One region of the Gordonia sp. PS3 genome, then DNA from elsewhere that is predicted to be linked to it. Evidence: riboswitches for the same ligand, from Rfam matches in the RefSeq annotation. Region 1 holds a riboswitch; the other holds the start of a gene.

Region 1 (6,601 bases):
CCGCGCGCGGCAGCCGAGGGCCGGGTGGAAGACGGTGCGGCCCGTCGGCGCGTGTGCGTTCCGGATCGGAGACTTGGAGATCCACGACATCGTCCTTTCTCGGGAGCGGGCACCGGCGGAACGCGGCCGCGTCACCGCCTGGTACCGGTCGGTACCAACGGTACGATGAAGTACCGAACTTGCCAAGGGGACCCGTGAGGTGGGAGATGCCGACGACCGCGCAGGAGAGCCCGACCGTCCGCGGACGGCTGCTCGACGCGATGCGCCAGTGCCTGACCGATCGCGGCTACCAAGCGACCACCATCGCCGACATCGTGCGTGTGGCACGCACGTCGAAACGTTCCTTCTACGCCGAGTTCGCAGACAAGCAGGAGTGCTACGTAGAACTGCTGGGCGCCGTCAACGTGGAACTGCTGGCGGCCATCGAGACGGCCGTCGACCCGGCGTCCGCGTGGCCGGCGCAGGTGCGACAGGCGGTGCACGCCTACATCACGGTGTGCGAATCGAATCCCGGCACCACGCGCAGCTGGATTCGGGAACTGCCGGCTCTCGGTGACGCGGCCCGTGCGGTGCAGCTCGCTTCGCTGGAGGCGTTCACGGCTCTGATGGCACGCCTGACCGGCACGGACCGGTTCCACGCCGCGGGCATCCCGCCGATGTCTCGCGAGACCGCGGTGATCGTCTGGGGCGGCATTCGGGAACTCGCGGCATCGACGATCGAACGCGGCCTTCCGCTGAGCTCGCTCGAGGAGCCGGCGGTGGCGGCGTGCGTCGCCCTGGTCGGCGGCACGGCCGCTGCGCGCGCCGTCGACTAGGGGGTACGCGCGATCGGCGGGGATAGTGGAACAATAGAGACCCGTGACGGCGATTCGACTGGACGGCAAACTCACCCGCGACGAGATCTTCACCGATCTGAGCGCCCGCGTGGCGCGGCTCAACGCAGCCGGGATCACTCCCGGACTGGGAACCGTGCTCGTCGGCGACGACCCGGGTTCGCACTCGTACGTGAAGGGCAAGCACTCCGACTGCGCCAAGGTCGGCATCGCGTCGATCCGCAAGGATCTCCCGGCCGACGCGACCACCGAGCAGCTGAACGCCGCGATCGACGACCTCAACGCGGACCCCGCGTGCACCGGCTACATCGTGCAGCTGCCGCTGCCCAAGCACCTCGATGAGAACGCGGCGCTCGAGCGCATCGCACCGGAGAAGGACGCCGACGGTCTGCATCCGATCAACCTCGGCCGCCTCGTGCTCGGTAAGGAGTCGACCCTGCCGTGCACGCCGCGCGGCGTGATCCACCTGCTGCGCCGCTACGACATCCCGCTCGACGGCGCGCGCGTCACCGTGGTCGGCCGCGGCGTCACCATCGGCCGGCCGATCGGCCTGCTGCTGACCCGCCGGAGCGAGAACGCGACGGTCACGCTGTGCCACACCGGTACCCGCGACCTCGCGGCCGAGGTGAGCCGCGCCGACATCGTGGTCGCGGCAGCCGGCGTGCCGCACCTGATCACGGCCGACATGGTGAAGCCGGGTGCCGCCGTCATCGACGTCGGCGTCAGCCGCACCGAGGCGGGACTCACCGGCGACGTGCACCCCGACGTCTGGGAGGTCGCCGGCGCGGTGTCGCCCAACCCGGGCGGCGTCGGTCCGCTGACGCGCGCGTTCCTGCTGGCGAACGTCGTCGAGCGCGCCGAAGCTCAGCTGGCGGACCTCGAGAGCAAGTGATGGCGGCCGAGGCGTCCGGGGGTGCCGCGCACGACGGGCCCGTCCCGGTCGACTCGGAACGGGTGGAATCGATGCGCCGTGCCCGCAAGCTGCACGGCTTCATCGCCAACGTGCCCTACTACACCGTTCTGGCGGTGATAGCCGTCGCGGCGCTGCTGGTGCTGATCGACCGTTGGCGACGCGGGGCATTCGTCTTCGGCTCGGCGATGCTCCTGGGCGCGGTGTTCCGTGCGTTCCTTCCGGCGAATCGCGTCGGCCTCCTGCAGGTGCGCAGCCGCGTCTTCGACATCTGCGCCATGGCGGCGCTCGGCGGCACCGTGCTGTGGCTCGCCACATCGATCGACTCGCTCGGAACCGCTTAGCACCTCCGCCGGGTCGGCGCCGTGATGTGTCACGGTTGAGGCATGACCGAATCTGCCGACGCATGCGATCTGTATCGCCGCTGGATCGATGAATTGTGGAACGGGCCGACCGACCGTGAACGTCTCAAGGCGGTCGCCGAGGAACTGGTGAGCGAGGACTTCCTCGGACACTGGCCGAGCGCGGAGGTCGCCGGTCCCGGCAAGCTCGCCGCACTGGTCGACGCCACGAAAGCCACCTACCGGGACCTGGTCTTCGAGGTGGAGGTCGGGCCGTTCGCCGCCGACGGCTACGTGGCCGGGCGGTGGGCAGGTCAGGGTATGACGTCCGACGGACAGATCTCGTATCTGACGGGCAACGACATCCTGAGCGTCCGCGACGGACGGTTCACCGAGTACTGGGTGGCCTCGACGGAACTGTGAGAGTGAGCGCTGCGGGGTGCGGCTCAGTCCGCCGACCGCCGCAGGCGCGCGACGTCCATCGTCTTCGCGAGGAGTTCCCGGATCGGCTCGAACTCGGTGAGGAATCCGTCGTGGCCGGCGTCGGAGCGGATCACGTGCAGCCCGCCGACGCAGTCGCCGAGCTCGCGGGCGATCTCCTCGAGTTGGTACAGCGGATACAGCCGGTCGGAGTCGATCGCGCCGACGACGGTCGGCACGCTGCATCCGGCCAGGGCCGCCGCGACGCCGCCGCGGTCGCGGCCGACGTCGTGGTTGTTGAGGACGTCCGAGAGCACCACGTAGGCGCCCGGATCGAAGCGCCGCTTGAGCTTCTCGGCCTGGTGCTCCAGATAGCTGGCGATGGAGTAGCGGCCGTCGACCAGCGGGTTCTCCTCTCCCTGGGGGCGGTTCTCGAAACGCTGGTCGAGCTCGCGGTCGCTCCGGTAGCTCAGATGCGCGATTCGGCGCGCGATACCCATTCCGGTGCTGGGGGAGCGGCCGGTCCCGTAGTAGTCGCCGCCCTGCCACGCGGGATCGGACTTGATCGCCTCGATCTGGGTGGTCTGCGTGCCGATCTGATCGGCGCTGGCCCGCGCGCCCACCGCCAGCACCAGCGCGGCGCCGACCGCGTCGGGGTAGGTGACGGCCCATTCGAGGGCACGGGCACCTCCCATCGAGCCGCCCGCGACGGCGGCCAGCCGGCTGATGCCGAGTGCCTCCAGCGCGAGCGACTCCGACCGGACGAGGTCGCGAACGGTGAGCCGCGGGAAGCGTGACCCCCACGGCCTGCCGTCGGGAGCGAGGGAGCCGGGACCGGTGGAGCCGAAGCAGCCGCCGATCGCGTTCGGCGCCAACACGCACCATTCGTCGGTGTCGACCGCGCAGCCCGGCCCGATCAGTCCGTCCCACCATCCGGTCATCGAGAACTGATCGTCGGCCGGGCCGGCGACGTGCGAGTTACCGGTGAGCGCGTGCAGCGCCAACACGATGTTGTCCCGGGCCGCCGTCGGCGTGCCCCACTTCTGGAAGGCGACGGTGACGTCGGCCAGCGTGGCCCCCGAATCGAGAGTCAGATCGCCGATCGAGACGCTGACCTGAGCTCCGTCCGGACGGGTGGCCCAGTCGGGGTCGCTCACCGTCGTGGCCGGGTCGATACTGACCGACACCTGGCCTCCCTTCAGTGGACGAGACAACGGCAGTGGACGAGACAACGGCTACTTGACTCGCGCTGCCGCGGCGAACCCGGTGGTGAGGTCGGCGAGGATGTCGTCGATGCCCTCGATGCCCACGGCGAGCCGGACCAGACCCGGCGTCACACCGGCGGCCAGCTGCTCCTCCGGGGAGAGCTGGCTGTGCGTGGTGGACGCGGGGTGGATCACCAGCGAGCGGACGTCGCCGATGTTGGCGACATGGCTGTGCAGGGTCAGTGCGTTCACGAAGGCCTTGCCCGCCTCGACGCCGCCCTCGATCTCGAATCCGATGACCGCGCCGGCGCCCTTCGGCAGCAGCTTCTGCGCCCGTTCGTAGTACGGCGACGACTTGAGACCGGCGTACGAGACCGAGGTGACCTGGTCGTTGGCCTCCAAGAACTCGGCCACCTTCTGTGCATTGGAGACGTGGCGCTCCACGCGCAGGCTCAGCGTCTCGATGCCCTGAGCCAGCAGGAAGGCGTTGAACGGGGAGATGGCCGCGCCCGTGTCGCGCAGCAATTGCGTCCGCGCCTTGAGCGCGTAGGCCGGAGCCCCCAGGTCGGCGAAGACGACGCCGTTGTAACTCGGGTCCGGGGTGGTGAAGCCGGGGAACAGGTCTTCACCGTCGCGCTGGACGCGCCAGTCGAAGGTGCCGCCGTCGATGATGACGCCGCCGATCGCGGTGCCGTGGCCGCCGATGTACTTGGTGGCCGAGTGCACGACGATGTCGGCCCCGTGCTCGATGGGATTCAGCAGATACGGCGTCGCGACCGTGTTGTCGACGATCAGCGGGAGGCTGTGCGAGTGTGCGACGTCCGCCACTCCGGCGATGTCGAGGACCTGATTGTGCGGGTTCGCGATGGTCTCACCGAACAGTGCGCGGGTGTTGGGCCGGATCGCCGACGTCCACGACTCGAGATCGTCGGGATCGTCGACGAACGAGACCTCGATGCCGAACTTCGGCAGCGTGTAGTGGAAGAGATTGTATGTGCCGCCGTAGATACGGGGGCTGGAGACGACGTGCCCGCCGGCCTCGACGATGTTCTGAATCGCGTAGGTGGTGGCGGCCTGGCCGGAGGCCACCAAGAGGGCCGCGACGCCGCCGCCGAGAGCCGCGAGGCGCTGCTCGACGGTGTCCTGCGTCGGATTCATGATCCGGGTGTAGATGTTGCCCGGCTCGGCGAGCGCGAACAGGTTCGCCGCGTGGTCGGTGTTGTCGAACACGTACGACGTGGTCTGGTAGATCGGCAGTGCGCGTGTCTTGGCGGTCGCGTCGACTACCTGCCCGGCGTGCACCTGGGTGGTCTCGAAGCTCCAATTCGCGGCGTCAGACATGAGACGTCATTCTCTTTCTTCGGTCGGCGGCCCGGGGCGGGCCTCGTATGTTGGGTCCGACCCTCGGACCCGCGCTTGCTGCGGCGACTTCCGTCGCAGCCAGGTCATCACCCGGAGCACCCCACCGCGGATGGAGGGTTGCCGGTCAGCAAGCCGGGGCTGTGCGCTGACACTCATGACCTGTTGCTGAGGATATATCAACTCGATGCGGCTGTTGAAACGGCTTCACCGCCCCTGGTCGTAAATCTGTCGACTCGGTGGGCGATGTGGTAGGACCGCGCAAAAGCGGCGACCGGTGCGAGCGGTCGGTCTCGGCGCGTCGGCGCTGTGTACAAGGAGAACTGCTGCCGCACAGTGCATTCGGCGCGGATCTGCGGTGGCACGGCGGTGCTTGCACGATCGCTCGGTCGCTGAGCTGCTCATGGGATATGCTGGTTAAAACAGTACGCGCGTTCTGTTTGGAGCCCGCCGCGCCGAACGACCGTCCGTATTACGTTTGAGGACGAGTGGCCGGCGGTCTACTGCTGAGGAGGGCACAGAGCCATATGGGCAAGATCAAGGTCGAGGGCACCGTCGTCGAACTCGACGGCGACGAGATGACGCGAATCATCTGGCAGTTCATCAAAGAGAAGCTGATCCACCCCTACCTCGACATCGATCTGGACTACTACGACCTCGGGATCGAGAACCGCGACGCGACCGACGATCAGGTCACCGTGGACGCCGCGCACGCGATTCAGAAGCACGGTGTCGGCGTCAAGTGCGCCACCATCACCCCCGACGAGGCCCGCGTCGAGGAATTCGGTCTCAAGAAGATGTGGCGATCGCCGAACGGCACCATTCGGAACATCCTCGGCGGCACCATCTTCCGCGCTCCGATCCTGATCTCGAACGTGCCTCGGCTGGTGCCCGGCTGGACCAAGCCGGTGGTCGTCGGGCGTCACGCCTTCGGTGACCAGTACCGCGCCACCGACTTCAAGGTGCCCTCGGCGGGCACGGTCACCATCACGTACACGCCCGACGACGGGAGCGAGCCGATCGAGCACGAGATCGTCCGAATCCCGGAGTCGGGCGGCGTCGTGATGGGCATGTACAACTTCAACAAGTCGATCGAAGATTTCGCGCGCGCGTCGTTCAACTACGGTCTGCAGCGCAACTATCCGGTGTACCTGTCCACCAAGAACACCATCCTCAAGGCCTACGACGGCGCGTTCAAGGACATCTTCGCCGACGTCTTCGAGCGTGAGTTCAAGGCCGAGTTCGATGCCGCGGGACTGCACTACGAGCACCGGCTGATCGACGACATGGTCGCCTCGTCGCTCAAGTGGGAGGGCGGCTACGTCTGGGCGTGCAAGAACTACGACGGCGACGTCCAGTCGGACACCGTGGCCCAGGGCTACGGCTCGCTCGGACTGATGACCTCGGTTCTGATGACACCCGACGGCCAGACCTGTGAGGCCGAGGCCGCGCACGGCACCGTGACCCGGCACTACCGGCAGCACCAGCAGGGCAAGCCGACGTCGACCAATCCGATCGCGTCGATCTTCGCCT
Region 2 (6,601 bases), 1.6 Mb from region 1:
AATGGAACTTCGTCGGAGTGCCGGACACCGAATCGCTCGGCAAGCGCACGCTGTTCGTCGAGTGGATCGACTACCCGAACGGTGCGCCCAATCCGCGCTTCGTCGACCAACTGCGCGAGGCCGGCGTGGAGCCGGACGACGAACTGCTGTTCCTGTGCCGCTCGGGCCATCGGTCCATCGGTGCAGCGGAGGCCGCGGTCGCCGCCGGATTCGGGCAGGCGTACAACATTCTCGACGGGTTCGAAGGCCCGATCGACGCCGACGGGCACCGTGGCGGGGCCGGTTGGCGCGCCGCGTCGCTGCCCTGGCGACAGTCATGAAGGAGTCTGTGAAATGAGCCGAGAGCTGCCCGACTGGGTTTCTCCAGAGACCGTCGCCGTGCGCGGTGGGATCCTTCGCTCCGGCTTCTTCGAGACCTCCGAAGCGCTCTACCTCAACAGCGGATACGTCTACGAGTCGGCCGAGGCGGCCGAACGCGCCTTCACCGGCGAAGAACAGCGTTTCGTCTACACCCGCTACGGGAATCCGACCGTCGCGATGTTCCAGGAGCGGCTCCGCCAGATCGAGGGGACGCAGGCCTGCTTCGCCACGGCGAGCGGCATGGCCGCGGTCTTCGTGGCACTGGGTGCGCTGCTGAAGAAGGGCAGCCGCCTCGTCGCGGCGCGCAGCCTCTTCGGTTCCTGCTTCGTGATCTGCAACGAGATCCTCCCGTCCTGGGGCGTCGAGACGGTCTTCGTCGACGGAGAAGACCTCGACCCGTGGGAGCGGGCCCTCGCCGAGCCGACGGACGCGGTGTTCTTCGAGACGCCGTCGAATCCGATGCAGACGCTGGTCGATGTCCGCAAGGTGTCGGAGATGGCGCACGCGGCCGGCGCGACGGTGGTGCTCGACAACGTATTCGCGACCCCGCTGCTGCAACGCGGTCTGGACATGGGCGCCGACGTCATCGTGTATTCGGGGACCAAGCACATCGACGGCCAGGGCCGGGTGATGGGCGGTGCGGTGCTCGGCACGCAGGAGTTCATCGACGGCCCGGTGCGGGAACTGATGCGTCACACCGGTCCGGCTCTCAGTCCGTTCAACGCGTGGGTGATGCTCAAGGGCCTCGAGACGATGAAGCTGCGGCTCGACCAGTCGGTCGCCACCGCGCTGCGAGTCGCCGAATTCCTCGACGCCGATCCCCGGGTGGCCAAGGCGATCTATCCCTTCCTGTCGTCGCACCCGCAGTACGAGCTGGCGCGCTCGCAGATGTCCGGCGGGGGAACGGTCATCACGTTCGAACTCGCCGACCGGCCGGGTCTTTCCGGCAAGGAGCGGGCCTTCGAAGTGCTCAACGGACTGCAGATCATCGACATCTCCAACAACCTCGGTGACGCCAAGAGCCTCATCACGCATCCGGCCACCACCACCCACCGGGCGATGGGGCCCGACGGCCGTGCGGCGATCGGTCTCACCGACTCGATGGTCCGGCTGTCGGTGGGTCTGGAGAGCGCGGACGATCTGCTGCGCGATCTGGACGCGGCGCTGGGCTGAGCTCAGGCGTCGGCACGCACCGGGCGGTCCGCGTCGGCCAGTGCACTGAGCACCGTCTGGAACTTCGCCGTGGTCTCGGCCACCTCGGCGTCGGGGTCGGAGCCGGCGACGATGCCGCCTCCGGCCCAGGCGCTGACCTTCGTGCGTGACGAGTCGAGCTCGAGACACCGGATCGAGACCACCCATTCCCCGTCGCCGGCGGCGTCGCACCAGCCGACGGTTCCGGCGTAGAACTCCCGCGGTCCTTCGACCTCCTCGATGATCCGCGCCGCGGCTTCGGTCGGTGTCCCGCAGACGGCGGGTGTGGGGGAGAGCAGCGCCGCCAGTTCCAGCGCCGTGATCGTCGGATCGGCCAGCTCTCCGGTGATCGGCGTCGCCAGATGCCAGACGTGGTTGGTGGAGATGGTCTGCGGCCGGTCGGGGATGGCGATACGGCTGCACAGCGGTTGGAGCAGGTCGCGCAGATAGTCGACGACGTACGCGTGCTCGCGCAAGTCCTTCGCCGAACGGCTGAGTTCCTCGGCGGCGTTCGGAACGGGACGGCCTGCGGCGTCGAACTTCGGGGCCGACCCCGCGTAGGGAACGCATTGGAGGATGGAACCGCGTTTGCGGAGCAGGAGTTCCGGACTCGCGCCGATCAGCCAGTTGCCGTCGTGTCCCGGCGCAGCGCTCAGATCGGCGGCGAACACCGTCGACCCGCCGGCAGTGGCCGTGAATCGGCCGATCAGTTCGGCCGGCTCGACGGCCCGGGTGAGCGACGCGTCCAGGCTGCGAGCCACGACCACCTTCTCGGCGGCGCCCGACGCGATGGCGTCGAGTGCGCGGACGACTCGCTCGCGGTGCACCGAGTCCGGGGTCACCGAGACCTCCGCGACCACCGAGCCGTCGACCGTCGCGGGAGTGGCTGCGGGGGAGAAGTCGACCCGTTCGGGGGTGATCAATGATGCGGGACCGCCGGTGTCGAAGCCGAGGGCGCCGCCGACGAAGTCGACGGTGCCGGCGGCGAGGGCCTCTCGCGCCTGCGCCACGGAGCCGAACGCGGCGCGCACTCCGAATCCGCGGGCGTTGAGATCGGTGTTCGACAGCAGAAACGACAGACCGGCAGGCACCTGGCCAGGTTACCCGCGAGAGCTAGACGGACTTCGTCGCTGTGATGCGCTTCTCCCTGATCAACCGCTTGAGGAGGTCGCGGCCCGCGGATCCGGCGGAGACGGGGTCGGCGCCCGCGTCGGCACCCGACATGTTGACGCAGGTGCGACCGTCGACGCTCGAGGTCGCGTACAGCCACTGCTCGGTGTGGCCGTTCGCGGAGTCGTCACGGCTCTTGGTCTTCCACTCGCCGACCGAGGCGGTTCCGGAGCAACTGTCGGCGAACACCACCACCGTGTGCACCGGGGTGCCCGAGCCGGATTCGCCGAGCGAGGTGAGGTCGTCGGACATCTGCGACAGCACCCGGTCGTCGTCGGCGGCCCGCAGCACCACGACGGGCGCGCCGTCGTTGGTGTCGGTGACGGCGGTCCAGCCGGCGGGCACCCGGACCTCCACGGACGTCCCGCCCTTGAGCGCGAACGTCCGCGTGGTCTCCGGCGCCGCACCGGTGTCGCGGTCGGAGTCCCAGGGGGCGAGGATCAGCAGCGTCGTCAGTCCGGCGACCACCAGTGCGGTCACCGCCACGATGCCGAAGAACATCGGCTTCGGACCCTTCACCGGCGGCTGCTGCGGCCACGGGCCGGGCGGGAAGGGGTTCGGTGCGTACGGCGGCTGCGCGGGTCCGTACCGGTGGGGCGGCCCGTACGACGACGGCTGTGGCGGTTGTGGCAGGGGCGGTTGTGGCAGGGGCCGGCCGGGAGCGCCGCTCGGATACTGCGGGTCGGACGGATGAACCACGGGAGGCCTTTCTGAACAGGGATGTTGAAACCACGCTAACTGCGGATCCGCCGGTGATTACACCCGCCGTGGTTTTAATGCTTTCCGCGAATGACGCGTACCGGCATCCTTGACGGCGGGTCACGAGAACCGGTGCGAAGCCCTGGCTGGCCGGTCGGCAACCCTCCACCGCGGTGGGGTGCTCCAGGTGACGACCCGGCCGGCGTCGACCGACGTCCGGCAAGTGCGGAGATCTACTGGAGTCGTGTCATGACCGCAATCCTCGACCGGGCCGTGTGCCCGGCACCCATTCGTCCCCTCGCGCCGGTGGTCGGTGCCGACACCACGGTGCCGACCACCGCAGGGGGCGAGACCGTCTACGCGAACCTCGACTACGCGGCATCGGCCCCGGCTCTCGTGTCTGTCGCGGAACGGCTCTCCGGCGCGTTGACCGAGTATGCGAGCGTGCATCGGGGCGCGGGCCATCTCTCTCAGGTCACGACAGCGCGATACGAGCAGGCTCGGGAGACTGTCCGGCGGTTCGTCGGCGGTCGAAGCGACGACACGGTGGTGTTCACGCGCAACACCACCGACGCCGTCAATCTCGCCGCGCACGTCACCCCCGGCGACGTGGTGGTGCTCGACATCGAGCACCACGCCAACCTGCTGCCCTGGACCCGGACCGGCCGTGCTCGCGTGGTGCCGGCGGCCCGCACCGTCGAAGAGACGGTGGGGCGGCTCGAAGCAGAACTCGCTGCCGCGCCCGCCGCGTTGCTCGCGATCACCGGTGCGTCGAACGTGACCGGCGAGGTGCTGCCGATCGGACGGCTGGCCGCGGCGGCGCATCGGCACGGCGCGCGCATTCTGGTGGACGCCGCGCAACTGGTCCCGCACCGCGCCGTCTCGATCGCGTCCTGGGGCATCGACTACCTCGTCTTCTCCGGCCACAAGCTGTACGCGCCGTTCGGTGCGGGCGCGCTGGTGGGCCGCGGCGACTGGCTCGATGCGGCGGAACCGTACCTGGCCGGCGGCGGCGCCACCGCCGACGTCGACCTCGACGGCCGGGTCGCGTGGCACACCGGTGCCGCTCGTCACGAAGCCGGATCTCCCAACACGCTGGGGGTGGTGGCGCTCGCAGCGGCGGCGCAGGCCCTGCAGGACATCGGTTTCGAGGAGATCGGCTATCACGAGCACCGGTTGCAGCAGCGTCTCGACGAGGGGTTGGCGCTGCTGCCCGGCGTGCATCCGCTGCGGGTCTTCGACGATGCGGCCGACCGCGTCGGCATCGCCGGCTTCACCGTGGAGAACCATTCCCCGCGCAGTGTCGCCGAATATCTGTCGGTGACGCGGGGGATCGGCGTGCGCGACGGCAAGTTCTGCGCGCATCCGCTGCTGCGGAAGCTGGGTTACCCCGACGGTGCGGTCCGGGCCAGCTTCGGTCTCGGGACGTCGTCGGACTATGTCGATCGTCTGCTGGCAGCGCTGTCGGATCTGGTGCGGCGGTAGATTTCTCGTCGCTTTCACAGCGGGTGCGGTGGGGTTCGCCGGGCGCGGGACGTACGTCCATTTATGCCGAAATTTCTCAGTTGCGGCCGGGAGTCGGCACCTCTCATACTTGCAGAGCGCAATTAGTTGATTGCAGACTGCAACGAAGAGGGATGAGAGTGAAAGCGACGCCCGAACAGCTCGACGAGATGTTCGTCGCCCTCAGCCGATACACGCGGCTCAGGGATCGGGCGCTGCACACCGGAATCTGGAACGGACGCAATGGCTCACTCGAGACCGCCGCGTACCGAGCGCTCTTCGTCCTGCGGAACGGCCCGATGCGCTCGCGCGACCTCGCCGATCGGCTGGTGACAGACCCCTCGACCACCAGTCGGCACGTCGCGCAGTTGGTGAAGGAAGGATTCGTCCGGCGCGAGGCGCACCCCGAAGACGGGCGTGCGTCGCAGCTGGTCCTCACCGACGACGGCCGGGAGAAGGTCTGCGAGATCGCCGAGTCGAGACGACGACTCGTCGGCGAAACCGTGGAGGACTGGTCCGCGGAGGAGTTCGAGATATTCGTCCGCCTCCTCGGCCGGTTCGTCGACGCGGTCGAAACCCGAATCTTCCCCTGCACCACGAAAGCTGATTGATGAGTTCACCAACTGCCGCCGCCGACTTCCCCGGCCGGAACCTGACGCATCGTCAGGTCCTCACGATCATGAGCGGACTTATGATCGGCATGTTCCTCGCCGCGCTCGACCAGACGATCGTGTCGACGGCGATCCGCACCATCGCCGACGACCTGCACGGATACGACCTGCAGGCGTGGGTCACCACCGCTTACCTGGTGACCTCGACGATCGTGACGCCGCTCTACGGCAAGCTGTCGGACATCTACGGACGCAAGCAGTTCTTCCTGCTCGCGATCACGATCTTCATCATCGGGTCGCTCCTGTGCAGCATGTCGACGTCGATGTACGAGCTGGCCGGCTTCCGTGCGCTCCAGGGTCTCGGCGCGGGCGGTCTGTTCACACTGGCGATCACCACGATCGCCGATATCGTCGCACCGCTGGAACGCGCCAAGTACCAGGGTTACTTCCTGGCGGTCTTCGGCACGTCCAGCGTGCTCGGCCCGGTGCTCGGCGGTTTCCTCGCCGGCGCGAACTCGATCCTGGGCGTCTCCGGTTGGCGCTGGGTGTTCCTGGTGAACGTGCCGATCGGCCTCATCGCGCTGGTGGTGGTCTACAAGGTGCTGAACTACCCGCAGCAGAAGCTGACCGGACACCGCACCGACTACTGGGGCGCTACCGCTGTCGCGGTGGCCGTCGCGCCGCTGCTGATCGTCGCCGAACAGGGCCGTGACTGGGGCTGGACGTCGCTGAACAGCGTCATCTGTTACCTGATCGGCGCCGCGGGTATCGCCGCGTTCATTGTGATCGAGAACAAGATGGGCGACGAGGCGATCATCCCGCTCCGCGTCTTCAAGAACCGGGTCTTCGCACAGGGCATCCTCGTCTCCCTCATCGTCGGTGCGGTCATGTTCGGCGGTATCTCGATGCTGCCCCAGTACTTCCAGGTGCTCCGTGGCTCGAGCCCGATGGTCGCCGGTCTGCAGATGCTGCCGATGGTGGCCGGCATGATGATCGGTTCCATCATGGCCGGCCAGCTGATCTCGCGTACCGGGCGATACAAGGTGTTTCCGATCATCGGCTCCATC

The links. A riboswitch is a leader RNA that binds a small molecule or an ion and turns the genes downstream of it on or off. The one in region 1 is predicted to bind S-adenosylmethionine.
Region 2: linked by a shared signal. The riboswitch ahead of ACE11G_RS02455 (aminotransferase class V-fold PLP-dependent enzyme) and the one ahead of ACE11G_RS12460 (bifunctional o-acetylhomoserine/o-acetylserine sulfhydrylase) in region 1 are both predicted to bind S-adenosylmethionine.

The regions. Positions count from the first base shown of each region.
Region 1 covers NZ_CP169524.1:2,699,852-2,706,452, reverse strand. The annotation lists gene ACE11G_RS12490 (cytochrome P450) at 1-85, opposite strand, end outside; gene ACE11G_RS12485 (TetR/AcrR family transcriptional regulator) at 207-815, shown strand; gene ACE11G_RS12480 (bifunctional methylenetetrahydrofolate dehydrogenase/methenyltetrahydrofolate cyclohydrolase) at 859-1,725, shown strand; gene ACE11G_RS12475 (DUF3017 domain-containing protein) at 1,725-2,087, shown strand; gene ACE11G_RS12470 (nuclear transport factor 2 family protein) at 2,130-2,507, shown strand; gene ACE11G_RS12465 (homoserine O-acetyltransferase) at 2,531-3,691, opposite strand; gene ACE11G_RS12460 (bifunctional o-acetylhomoserine/o-acetylserine sulfhydrylase) at 3,740-5,050, opposite strand; SAM riboswitch class IV at 5,117-5,231, opposite strand; gene ACE11G_RS12455 (NADP-dependent isocitrate dehydrogenase) at 5,596-6,601, shown strand, end outside.
Region 2 covers NZ_CP169524.1:538,249-544,849, forward strand. The annotation lists gene ACE11G_RS02435 (rhodanese-like domain-containing protein) at 1-320, shown strand, start outside; gene ACE11G_RS02440 (O-succinylhomoserine sulfhydrylase) at 334-1,533, shown strand; gene ACE11G_RS02445 (isochorismate synthase MenF) at 1,536-2,642, opposite strand; gene ACE11G_RS02450 (hypothetical protein) at 2,665-3,240, opposite strand; SAM riboswitch class IV at 3,539-3,652, shown strand; gene ACE11G_RS02455 (aminotransferase class V-fold PLP-dependent enzyme) at 3,670-4,905, shown strand; gene ACE11G_RS02460 (MarR family winged helix-turn-helix transcriptional regulator) at 5,058-5,534, shown strand; gene ACE11G_RS02465 (MDR family MFS transporter) at 5,534-6,601, shown strand, end outside.